DNA from 2 places in the Arthrobacter sp. R1-13 genome. Region 2 is predicted to be linked to the other one. Evidence: riboswitches for the same ligand, from Rfam matches in the RefSeq annotation. Region 2 holds a riboswitch; the other holds the start of a gene.
What was found. A riboswitch is a leader RNA that binds a small molecule or an ion and turns the genes downstream of it on or off. The one in region 2 is predicted to bind thiamine pyrophosphate.

Region 1 (5,969 bases), 450 kb from region 2:
AGACGGTCACCAGGCCCCCGAGGCGGTAACGCCAGTCCGGTAGCCCGGCAAGCGCTTCGTCAATCTGCGGCCGGGTCAGTACGGCTGCTTTTTCAGGTACGACTGGTTCAGGCATGACGCCCTCCTGGAACTGATAGCAGGCGAACAGGTCCGCCGTCGGCCGGCCCGGAAAGCTGAACCAGGCAACCGTGCCCGGAAGGACGGGCTAGAGGAACTCGGCCCGGCCTTCCATGGCAGATGACGCCAAGGCGTGCTCACGGCGCGGAATCCGGCCGGCGGTTTTCGCCAGCCTACCGGCGATGACGGCGTGTTTGAAGGCCTCGCCCATCTGGACCGGGTTCTGGGCCCGCGTGACGGCGGTAGCCAACAATACGGCGTCACAGCCGAGCTCCATGGCCAGGGCGGCATCCGAGGCGGTACCGATTCCGGCGTCGAGCACTACCGGGACAGAGGCCCTGGCAACGATCAGCTCTATATTGTGGGGGTTCAGGATGCCCAGGCCGGTCCCGATGGGCGAGCCCAAAGGCATCACGGCGACGGCACCGAGGTTTTCCAGGCGCAATGCCAGCACGGGGTCGTCATTGGTATAGGCAAATACTTTGAATCCCCGGTTAACCAGCTGCTCGGTCGCTTCGACCAGTTCCACGGCGTCGGGCAGGAGGGTATGTTCGTCGGCGATGACCTCCAGTTTGACCCAGTCCGTCTCAAGCGCCTCACGGGCCAGTTCGGCGGTCATGACTGCGTCCCTGGCGGTGAAGCAGCCCGCTGTGTTCGGCAGCACCCGGATGTTGTGCTCCACGAGGAGCTGGAAGAGGGAACCCGTTTGCGCCGGTGAGTACCGGCGCATTGCAACTGTTGTCAGTTCCGTCCCGGAGGCCAGCAGCGCGGCGCCGAGCCCGTCAAGGCTTGGAGCCCCACCGGTTCCCATGATGAGCCTTGAACTGAAATCGACCCCGTCTATGGTCAGCTCGTCGGTCGCCTTGTATGCCGGACCGGAAGTGGTGGCTACCATCATGTTTCCTGCGTTTCCTGTTGGAGTAGGGCCTTCATGCATTTGCCTAGCCTCCCTGTACTGCGGTGACCAGTTCGACGTCGTCGCCGTCAGCGAGCGCCGTCAGTGACCAGCGGCTCCGCGGAACCACTTCGGAGTTGCGGGCAACTGCAACGCCAAGTTTCTGACCGTCAGCTGCCTGGCCGTCGGGGCCAAGGCTCTTACCTGTAACCAGGGCTACCAGCGTGGTGACCGAGGCGCCGTCGTCGATGGCACGCTCCGCGCCATTGAGGGTGATGTTCATGCTGTTCCTTACTGCGGAGAGGTACCGGCTGTTGCCGGATCGGGGTGACGCCGGACATGACCGGCGGAGGAGCCTGGGGAGAATCGTCCGGGTTCGAAAACTGCCCACCGGGAATCAGACCGGCCCTCCATCAGCTGCAGGCAGATTGATGCGGCCGCCGGAGCCAGAAGTATGCCATGGCGGAAGAATCCTGTCGCCACAATGAGGCCCAAGAGGTCAGCGTCACCTGTGCGGTCCCGTACCCTGCCCAGCAGCGGCGCATTGTCAGGGGTGCCGGGCCGGCCGCGGGCGGTGCATTCAAGCAGCTCCAGTTCGGCCACTGCGGGGAGAAGTACCTGCGCGTCGCGCAACAACTGGTAAATACCTCCGGCGGAGACCGCTGCCTCTGCTGCACCTGCTTCCAGGGCTGCTTCCCGTTGCGTGGCTCCGATCACCACAGTCCCGTCGTCCCTTGGAACGATGTACACCGGCACGCCATGAACCATCCCCCGGACCGTTGAGGTCAGGAGCGGCTGGAGGTGGCCCGGGACGCGGAGCCGGATGATATCCCCGTAGACAGGCCGCAAGGGAAGATCGAGTCCCGGCGGAAGGCCGTCCAGTTTTCCTGTTCCAAGTCCGCTGGCCAGGACAGTCTCGCCGGCATGGATGGCTCTTCCGTTGTCCAGGACGACGCCGGCTACGCGGTCACCATCCCATCGCAGGCCGGCGGCCCTCGCCGGGAGCATTTCGCAGGTTCCCCCGGAACGCTGGGGATCGGCCAGAGCTTCGGCGATCCGGGCAAGGAGCCTTCGAGGGTCCACCTGATGATCGGCGGCGATCCGGTAGGCACCGGAGACGGCGGGACTGAGCAGCGGCTCAATGGAGCGTGCTTCACGAACTGTCAGTGGCTCCACTGTGAGCCCGTTCGCTGCCTGCACCCGCCTCAGATCCTCGAGCGCCCGGCGGTCTGCAGCATCAGCGCCGATGACGAGCGTGGGTGTGGTGAGGTATCCGGTACCAGATGCCTCCGCTTCAGAGGGTCCGTTGACACGGCTGTCGATGGCAGGGGCAAGTCCGGCTGCGAACGCAGGCCAGAGGGCTGAGGCCTCGAGCATGAGTTCCAGCAGGTCTTCCTCCTGGTAGTGCAATTCAGTTACCGGGGCCAGCATCCCGGCGGCGGCCCAGCTCGCGCCGGTACCGGGGGCATCGTCAATCAGGACCACGGAGCGCCCACTCAGTGCAGCTTCCCAGGCGATGGCATGGCCCACCACTCCGCCGCCAATGACTGCCACATCCACGCTGATATCCGTGCCGGAGACGGGCTCGTGCATTGGGCCGGTGGACGTTGTGTGGCTGGATGATGGAGAGAGTGCTGAGTGGGAGAGCACTGGATTCCTTCCCTACGCCGGTACTAACCGGATCAGGTCAAGCGGTCGGCTCTGACGCCCTCTCAGCCCGGCAGTTTATGACAGCTGCTGCGGGCTCCCGCGGTACTCCCCCAGTTTAGAGGAACTAGGCTGGTGCCATGACCGAGCCTGCCGTCCACACCACCGCCCGCCTCTACCTCTGCACCGACTCCCGCCAGGGCCGGGGGGACTTTGAGGACTTCATCGACGCCGCCTACGCAGGGGGCGTTGACATCATCCAGTTGCGGGACAAGCAACTGGAGGCTGCGGAGGAACTGGAGCTGCTGGAAGTCCTGCAGGCCGCGGCCCAGCGGCATGGGCGGCTGTGGGCGGTCAATGACAGGGCAGACATCGCGTCCCTGTCCGGCGCTCCCGTCTTGCACCTTGGCCAGAAGGACCTCCCGCTGCACTCGGCAAGGACGTTCGTCGGCAGTGAAACAGTGATCGGCCTTTCCACTCATACCCCGGGGGAGGTTGATGCCGCTATTGCCGCATCACCGGGGCGAAGCGGCCTGGATTACTTCTGTGTCGGGCCGGTCTGGTCCACTCCCACTAAACCCGGACGGACCGCCGTCGGGCTTGAACTCGTCACTTATGCGGCTGACGCCATCAGGGCGGCAGACCGAATGACTGTCGACGGCATACTCCTGCCCTGGTTCGCAATCGGCGGCATCGACCTCGCCAATGTGGAGCAGGTGGTGGCCGCCGGCGCCTCGCGTGTAGTGGTGGTCCGGGCCATTACAGAGGCAGACGATCCTGCGGCCGCAGCCAAGGCCATCCTGCAAGTGCTCGACGCCGGAGCCTGACCCGGGCTTTACGGTCTGATCAACCGAGCTGTCTCACCATCCGAAGCCGATTGGCTAGCCTGTCAGGCCCAATTGGGTCATGCGCCGGGAGTGGTTCCCCGCCAGCTCCTTCATCAAATCAGCAACCATGAGTTTGGCCTCGGCGTCGTCCCGGACGATTCCCACTCCTGAGTCTGACCCGGGTGGGTCATTACCTTGGCTGGCTATGAGGCCCGACAGGAAAGCACGCTCGAAGCCCACCCGCTGCGCCTGGGTGAGAGCCTCCCCCAGCAACCGCCTCCCCCACAAGGCCAGCCTCGACGCCAACCTGGGATCATCGGACAACGCTTTCTTGAGCCGTACACGAAGAATCTCCGTGACATCCTCGGCTGACTGGACCTGCCGGATCAGCTGCCTGCTTTCCGGCTCGACGTACTCGGACACCGCACGGTAGAAATCAGCCGAAACAGTGTCAATCACGTACGCCTTCATCAGGGACTCGTACCAGTCCGCCGGGCGCGTACGATCGTGGAAATGGTCGATGGCGGGCTGGAATGGCAGCATGGCTTCCTCGGCATCAACACCCAACCCTGCAAGCCTGGCACTTACCAGTTCATAGTGCTGGAATTCCAGCACAGCGATCCTGCCCATAACGGCCCGGTCATGGAGGGTGGGCGAGTAACGGGCGTCCGCAGAGTATCTCTCAAAGGCGGAAAGCTCCCCATAGGCCATGACTCCCAGGAGGTCCGCAAGGAAACGGTCCCGGCGAGCGTTGTCTGTGGGGGAAGTGCTCATGATCCAAGACTAATGGCGCAAATCGGGCTAACCTGATTTTCGTGTCACATCATCGTCTGGCTCCCAGTGTTCACGCTCAGAGCAACCAGCTGGCCGCGGCGCTCAGTGCTCTGCGCACCCGCCTGGAGCTGCCCGGCGCCTTCCCGGACGAGGCCCTCAAAGAAGCTGAAAAGGCCGTTGCGGACCACCGCCTTCCGGACCTGGATCTCACGGCCATCGAGTTCATCACCATTGACCCGGCGTCCTCCACCGACCTTGACCAGGCTGTTTTTATAGACAGGGCCGGTGACGGTTACAAGGTCTACTACGCCATCGCCGACGTGCCCTCCTTTGTGGAGCCGGGCGGCCCTTTGGACGCCGAAACCCGACGGCGGGGGCAGACGTTCTACGCGCCCGACGGTCGCATCCCGTTGCATCCCGAAGTGATCAGCGAGCAGGCCGGCAGCCTGTTGGAAGGTCAGCTGTGCTCGGCGTTCGTTTGGGAATTCGATCTCGACCGGGCGGCAGAAGTGTCAAAGGTTGCCGTGCGCCGGGCGACGGTCCGGAGCCGGGCGAAGCTCAGCTACAGGCAGGCCCAGACACAGCTTGATGCAGGAACCGCGCCACTCGTGTTGCAGCTGCTCAAGGAAGTGGGGATCAAGCGGGTCGAGCTGGAGCGGGGCAGAGAGGGTGCAAGCCTGAACATGCCCGAACAGGAAATCCAACAGCTTCCGGACGGCGGCTACCGGATCATTGCAACACCCCAGCTTCCGGTTGAGGACTGGAACGCCCAGATTTCCCTGATGACAGGCATGGCAGCCGCAAAACTCATGCTGAACGGCAAGGTGGGCATTCTCCGGACCATGCCCACTCCCGACGAGCGGTCCCTCGATAATTTCCGAACTCAGACGCAGGCCCTTGGCAAGCCCTGGGATGGTCAATTCAGTTACGGGGAATACCTGCGCACCCTCGATCCCCGGGATCCTAAGCAACTGGCCATCCTGCACTCGGCGGGGATGTTGTTCCGGGGAGCAAACTACACCCCGTTTGATGGAACGGTCCCGGAGAACGCCATTCAATCGGCCATCGGTGCCAGTTATGCGCACACCACAGCACCGCTGCGCAGGCTCGTGGACCGCTTCGTCCTGGTCATCTGTGAAGCACTGAGCAACGGCTGTGACGTCCCCCGCTGGGCACGCGAGGCCCTTCCGTCGCTGCCAGCCATCATGGCCGCTTCCGACCAGCTCGCCGGCAGGATGGAACGCCTCGCCCTGAACACCGTTGAAGCCGCGCTCCTGGTCAACCACATCGGCCAGGAATTCGAAGCAGTTGTGATCTCCGGATCCCGGCAAGGCAAACTCAACGGTAATGGCGGCAACGGCGGCAGCAACGGCAACGGCAACAATGGCAACGGCAGCCTGAACGGGTCCGGACCTTCCGGGATTGTGCAGATTGCAGAACCTGCGGTCACGGCCAGGTGTACGGGAGAGCTCGAACCCGGCACCAACGTCAGGGTCCGGCTGGTGGCCTGCGACATCTCGGCCCCGGAGGTCTTGCTCGAGCTCGTGGACTGACCCAAATCGGGTCGCGTCCAGTGCTTTTCGTGTCAACAGCTAGACTGAAGGTGTAGTAATGGATGCCCGGTCGTTGATTTCCTTCCTTTTAAAGAATCAACAAGCCCGCCCCTACGCGATCTTGAGACACACCAGTTGGTCACCAGTGCCAGCATA
Region 2 (5,969 bases):
GATGATCGTCCGCCAGCGCGATGACAGAATTCAGATCGCCGTTCTCGAAGACGGCGTCCTGGCCGAGCACTTCGTGTCAAAGACCCAGCAGGATTCACTGATCGGCAACGTCTACCTGGGCAAGGTCCAGAACGTGTTGCCGTCCATGGAGGCTGCCTTCGTCGACATTGGCCGCGGCCGTAATGCCGTGCTGTACGCCGGCGAGGTCAACTGGGATGTGGCCAGCCTGGAAGGCAAGCAGCGCCGCATTGAGAACGCCCTTAAATCAGGCGACTCCGTGTTGGTCCAGGTCACCAAGGACCCCGTAGGGCACAAGGGCGCACGCCTGACCAGCCAGATTTCCCTTCCCGGACGCTACCTGGTCTACGTGCCTGGCGGCTCCATGACCGGAATCTCCCGCAAGCTTCCCGACGTCGAACGGAACCGGCTCAAGCGAATCCTCAAGGACCGCCTGCCCGAAGATGCGGGCGTCATCGTCCGTACCGCTGCCGAGGGGGCTTCCGAAGAGGAGCTGACCCACGACATCAACCGCCTTCGGGCGCAGTGGGAAGGCATCGAAAGCCAGGCGACCTCCACGAAGGTCCTGGCACCGGAACTGCTTTACGGGGAACCGGACCTCACCATCAAGGTTGTCCGCGACGTCTTCAACGAGGACTTCTCCAAGCTGATCGTCTCCGGCGAGGAAGCCTGGGACACCATCGAGGCCTACGTGACCTACGTGGCTCCGGACCTCGTTGGCCGCCTGGAAAAGTGGACCAAGGACCAGGACATCTTCTCGGCCTGGCGCATCGATGAGCAGATCCACAAGGCACTGGACCGCAAGGTATTCCTGCCGTCAGGCGGCTCCCTGGTGATCGACCGTACCGAGGCGATGACGGTAGTCGACGTCAACACGGGCAAGTTCACGGGGAGCGGCGGAAACCTCGAAGAGACCGTCACCAAGAACAACCTGGAAGCCGCCGAGGAAGTAGTGCGCCAACTGCGCCTGCGGGACATCGGCGGCATCATCGTGATCGACTTCATCGACATGGTCCTGGAGTCCAACAGGGATCTGGTGCTCCGCCGGATGGTCGAGTGCCTGGGCCGGGACCGGACCAAGCACCAGGTGGCTGAAGTTACCTCCCTCGGCCTGGTCCAGATGACACGCAAGCGTATGGGCACAGGCCTCCTGGAGGTCTTCGGCGAGCAATGCGAACATTGCGCCGGCCGCGGCGTGGTCACCCACGACGAGCCAGTGGAGCACCGCAGGGCCAACACCGTCGCCGCGGAGCACTACGTGCCGCGCGCCGAAGTGCAGCCCGCTGCGCGGACTGAGCGCAAGCGGCGTCGCGGCAAGGGCGGGCAGGCCCTGGGAGAGCCGCTGACGCTTCCGGCACCCGTTCACGCCGAACCCACCGACGCCGAGCGTCATGCCAAGGCTGAAGCAACCCGGGCAGCGTTGGCCAACATTGCCGCCGCAGCCCACGCCGCCCACCTTCATGACGACGACGTTCAGGCCGCCCGGGCCAGCGCAACCGGGGCGGAACGGGAAGCTGTCCGGTCAGAACCCGCTGCCCAGGCACCGTCCCGCTCCCGTGAAACCTCACGCCCGCAGGCCACAGAGCCAGTTCAGGCAGGTTCCGACGCCGGGCGCACCGGCCAGGGCGACGACACGTCAGGCGGACGTCCCGCTACTGTCCTTACTTTCGGTGGTGAACGAGTGGTTCTTCCGTTCGTGGACCACGCTGGTGAAGCGTCAACGGGGACACCGGAGTTGACCCTGGACCTGCTGGCCGAGGCCTTCGCCCACCTGGGTGAACAGAGCGATCAGCCACAGGAGACTGAGGAAACCCGGAAGCCTGCCGCCGCGCCGGTCACTGCCCCCGGGGTCCACGCCGCTCCGATAGCAGCAGGATCCTCCTCAAGGCGCGGACGCCGTAACCGCAGCGCCAGCCGTGCGCAGGGAGCTGCGAACGAGACCGCCGTCGAGCAGAACCAGGATGCGCCTGCCGCCACAGGTTCCACTCACGCGGCCAAGGCCCCGGCAGCGCCGGCCAAGCCTGCCACCACTGCAAGCGAGCCCATCATCCTGGGTGTGGGAGTGCCTGCCTCAGAGTTGTGAGGTGAGTTGTCCCAAGGGGAACTGCAGCCAGTAGGCGACAGTCAATGGCTGAAGCCCGGACCGGATTATCCCGGTCCGGGCTTCGGCTGTTTAACACTCACCCACACCCGCTAGGCTGGGATCCTGACACGGGGTGCCGCGCAAAGGGCCGGCTGAGATCCACACCCGTTGAACCTGTCCGGTTAGCACCGGCGAAGGGATGTCTCCTTTGTCCTCAACGTTTTTGCCGTCACCTGCGGCTGCCGATTCCGCCAGCGCAGTTCTCCGCACTATTCCCCGGGTACTGGCGATAGCCGGCTCTGATCCTTCCGGCGGCGCTGGGATACAGGCAGACCTCAAGAGCATCGCCGCCAATGGCGGCTACGCGATGGCCGTCGTAACGGCCCTTACGGCGCAGAACACCCAAGGCGTCCGTGCCGTCCACGTGCCGCCCGCCTCCTTTCTGGCCGAACAGTTGGAGGCCATCAGCGACGATATCGTCGTGGACGCCGTGAAAATCGGGATGCTCGGAGACGCGGACGTCATTGGCGTGGTCAGGGCCTGGCTCACGAAGGTCCGTCCCGGCGTCGTCGTCCTGGATCCTGTCATGGTGGCCACCAGCGGGGACCGGCTGCTGCAGGAATCCGCCGAAACAGCACTCCGGGCGCTGCTGCCGCTGGCTGATTTGCTCACGCCGAACCTCCCCGAGCTGGCCATGCTGCTTCAGGAGCCCCTGGCGAAGGACTGGAAAGCGGCACTCGAGCAGGGCAAACGCCTTGCAGCCGTCACCGGCGCCACGGTATTGGTAAAGGGCGGGCATCTCGACGGCGGGGAGTGCCCCGATGCCCTCGTGAGTGTTTCGGCTGGGTTTCAGGCGAAGGTGGTGGTGGTTCCGGGCGAGCGTGTGCCCACGCGAAACAGCCACGGTACTGGATGTTCACTTTCATCAGCTTTGGCGACAAGCCAGGCGCGGCTGGGAAACTGGGAAGAGGCCCTGCGGGAGGTCAAGCCCTGGCTGCGCGGAGCCCTGGAGGGATCAGACATCCTGGAAGTGGGCAGGGGAGCCGGCCCTGTTCATCACTTTCACCAGTTTCCGGCCATGCCCGTAACGGAGCCCAAAGGACAGACAGAAGTGCAGTCCGGAAGAGTCTTCATGGAGGAACTGCGCGAGAGCGCCGATCATCATTTGGCGTCCATCTACCGCCTCGAGTTCATCCGTGGCCTGGTTGAAGGCTCACTGCCTGAACAGCAGTTCGCTTACTACCTCAGCCAGGACGCGATCTACCTGAATGGATACTCAAGGGTGCTCTCAAGGGCCTCCGCAATGGCTCCCACCGAAGAGGAACAATTGTTCTGGGCGCGGTCCGCACAGCAGTGTCTGGAAGTCGAATCCGAGCTCCACCGCAATTGGCTCAGCACCCGCCCTGTTCAATCTGAGCTGGGACCAGTGACAAAGTCGTACGTGGACCACCTCCTTGCCAGCTCTCTGGCGGGAAGCTACGGAGTGCTTGTTGCTGCTGCTTTGCCATGCTTCTGGCTCTATGCAGAAGTAGGGGCCACCCTTCACTTGGAATTCCAGGCCAACGGAGCTCCGGCGGAACATGCCTACGCCGACTGGCTACGGACGTACGCGGACGAGGATTTTGCCGCCGCCACGCGTCAGGCCATCGGGTTTACGGAACGCGCTGCTCTCGCAGGTTCCGAAGCCGAGCGCCGAGCCATGGCGGTGGCGTTCGGGCAGTCCTCCCGCTACGAGGTGGAATTCTTTGACGCGCCGCGCCTGCACGCATGAACGTGAAGCGGGCGGAGAGCCTGTAAGATCATGGGGCAAGGTTCGGGAAGTCGTGAGGTAAGCCCATGTGGCCCCTATCACGTACTCAGCCCCGGAACCAGCCTCATTTGCGACCGAAGGCAAAATTAGCGTAAACTAGATCTTCGGTGCTTACGCCAACACTTGGGTTTTGACCTCGGGAACGGGCCACTTAGAAAACGGGTGGACATTGTTTCCGGGCTAGCTCACGGATTTCCTTGAGGAATCCACGGCGTTGAGGCACAGCGTGAGCCAGGCCAAACAACCGGACCCAGGTTCCGCACGCAAATTTAGTAAGAAACGTCGAGAGAAGTGAGTTCCCAAGTGGTGTACGCGATTGTCCGCGCAGGCGGCCGCCAAGAGAAGGTTTCCGTTGGAGACTTCGTTACCCTGAACCGCGTCACCGGTGGAGCCGGCAGCACCATTCAGCTGCCCGCACTGCTCCTGGTAGACGGTGACAAGATCACGTCCGCAGCTGCGGACCTGGCTAAGGTAACGGTTACGGCTGAAATCCTTCAGGACCTCCGTGGTCCGAAGATTGTCATCCAGAAGTTCAAGAACAAGACCGGCTACAAGAAGCGCCAGGGTCACCGTCAGGAATTGACCAAGGTCAAGATCACCGGTATCAAGTAGCCACTGGTTACTGTTCAGGTTTTCAGCAGATTCCCCAGAATTTAGAGGCAGGCATTTCAAATGGCACATAAAAAAGGCGCGAGCTCCACTCGCAACGGTCGTGACTCGAACGCACAGTACCTTGGCGTCAAGCGCTTCGGTGGCCAGGTCGTTTCGGCTGGCGAAATCATCGTCCGCCAGCGTGGCACCCACTTCCACCCGGGCGCCGGCGTAGGACGCGGCGGCGACGACACCCTGTTCGCACTGCAGGCAGGCGCTGTTGAATTCGGCACCCGCCGCGGCCGTCGGGTCGTGAACATCGTTACTGCTGCAGCTGCAGAGTAACAAATAGTTTTTGAACCGGTGGAGCGGGCCATATGGTCCGCTCCACCGGTGTTTTAACCGCATTACAATCATCTTGGGCATCTTTCGGACGTCCGGAAATCAGCACTGAGGAGATCCACGTGGCGAGCTTTGTAGACCGGGTAGTACTGCACGTATCCGGCGGTACCGGCGGCCATGGCTGTGTTTCCGTTCACCGTGAAAAGTTCAAGCCCCTCGGCGGTCCCGACGGAGGCAACGGCGGCAATGGCGGCGATGTCATCCTGCGCGTTGACCACCAGACCACCACCCTGCTGGACTACCACCACGCACCCCACCGCCACGCGACCAATGGCGGTCCTGGCATGGGCGACTGGCGCGGCGGGAAGAACGGCGAAACTCTGATCCTTCCCGTTCCGGATGGCACCGTGGTCAAATCCAAGGACGGCAAAGTCCTCGCTGACCTCGTAGGAGAAGGTGCAGAGTACATTGCGGCAGCCGGCGGAATCGGTGGCCTGGGAAATGCTTCGCTCTCCTCCCAAAAGCGCCGTGCGCCGGGCTTCGCCCTCCTCGGCATCGAAGGCGAGTCCAGCGATATCGTCCTGGAACTCAAGTCCATCGCGGACATCGCACTTGTCGGCTTCCCATCGGCGGGCAAGTCCAGCCTGATCGCGGCCATGTCTGCGGCCCGGCCCAAGATCGCCGATTACCCCTTCACCACTCTCATCCCCAACCTGGGCGTGGTCCAGGCCGGCGACGTCCGTTTCACCATCGCCGATGTTCCCGGCCTCATCGAAGGCGCCAGCGAAGGTAAGGGCCTGGGCCATAACTTCCTCAGGCATGTCGAACGCTGCGCGGCCCTGGTTCACGTCCTCGATTGCGGCACTCTGGAATCGGATCGCGATCCGTTGTCAGACCTCGCCATCATTGAAGCTGAACTTGAGAAGTACGCCGTCGACATGAGCTACGCGGGAACCGACGGCGAGGTTGTTCCGCTGAACCACCGTCCGCGCCTGGTTGCGCTGAACAAGGTGGACCTCCCGGACGGCAAGGACATGGCCGAATTTGTGCGCCCCGAGCTGGAATCGCGTGGATACCGTGTGTTCGAGATTTCCGCGACAAGCCACGAGGGACTCCGCCAGCTGG

Region 1: it holds a riboswitch for thiamine pyrophosphate, as region 2 does, so the genes downstream of both, thiO (glycine oxidase ThiO) here and M1D88_RS12280 (bifunctional hydroxymethylpyrimidine kinase/phosphomethylpyrimidine kinase) in region 2, are expected to answer to the same signal.

What each region holds. Positions count from the first base shown of each region.
Region 1 is NZ_CP096420.1:3,113,004-3,118,972, forward strand. It holds gene M1D88_RS14355 (4a-hydroxytetrahydrobiopterin dehydratase) at 1-115, opposite strand, end outside; gene M1D88_RS14360 (thiazole synthase) at 206-1,015, opposite strand; gene thiS (sulfur carrier protein ThiS) at 1,059-1,295, opposite strand; gene thiO (glycine oxidase ThiO) at 1,304-2,605, opposite strand; TPP riboswitch at 2,654-2,773, opposite strand; gene thiE (thiamine phosphate synthase) at 2,800-3,486, shown strand; gene M1D88_RS14380 (ferritin-like fold-containing protein) at 3,541-4,260, opposite strand; gene M1D88_RS14385 (RNB domain-containing ribonuclease) at 4,302-5,813, shown strand.
Region 2 is NZ_CP096420.1:2,667,194-2,673,162, reverse strand. It holds gene M1D88_RS12285 (Rne/Rng family ribonuclease) at 1-2,101, shown strand, start outside; TPP riboswitch at 2,221-2,318, shown strand; gene M1D88_RS12280 (bifunctional hydroxymethylpyrimidine kinase/phosphomethylpyrimidine kinase) at 2,301-3,872, shown strand; gene rplU (50S ribosomal protein L21) at 4,215-4,523, shown strand; gene rpmA (50S ribosomal protein L27) at 4,584-4,847, shown strand; gene obgE (GTPase ObgE) at 4,967-5,969, shown strand, end outside.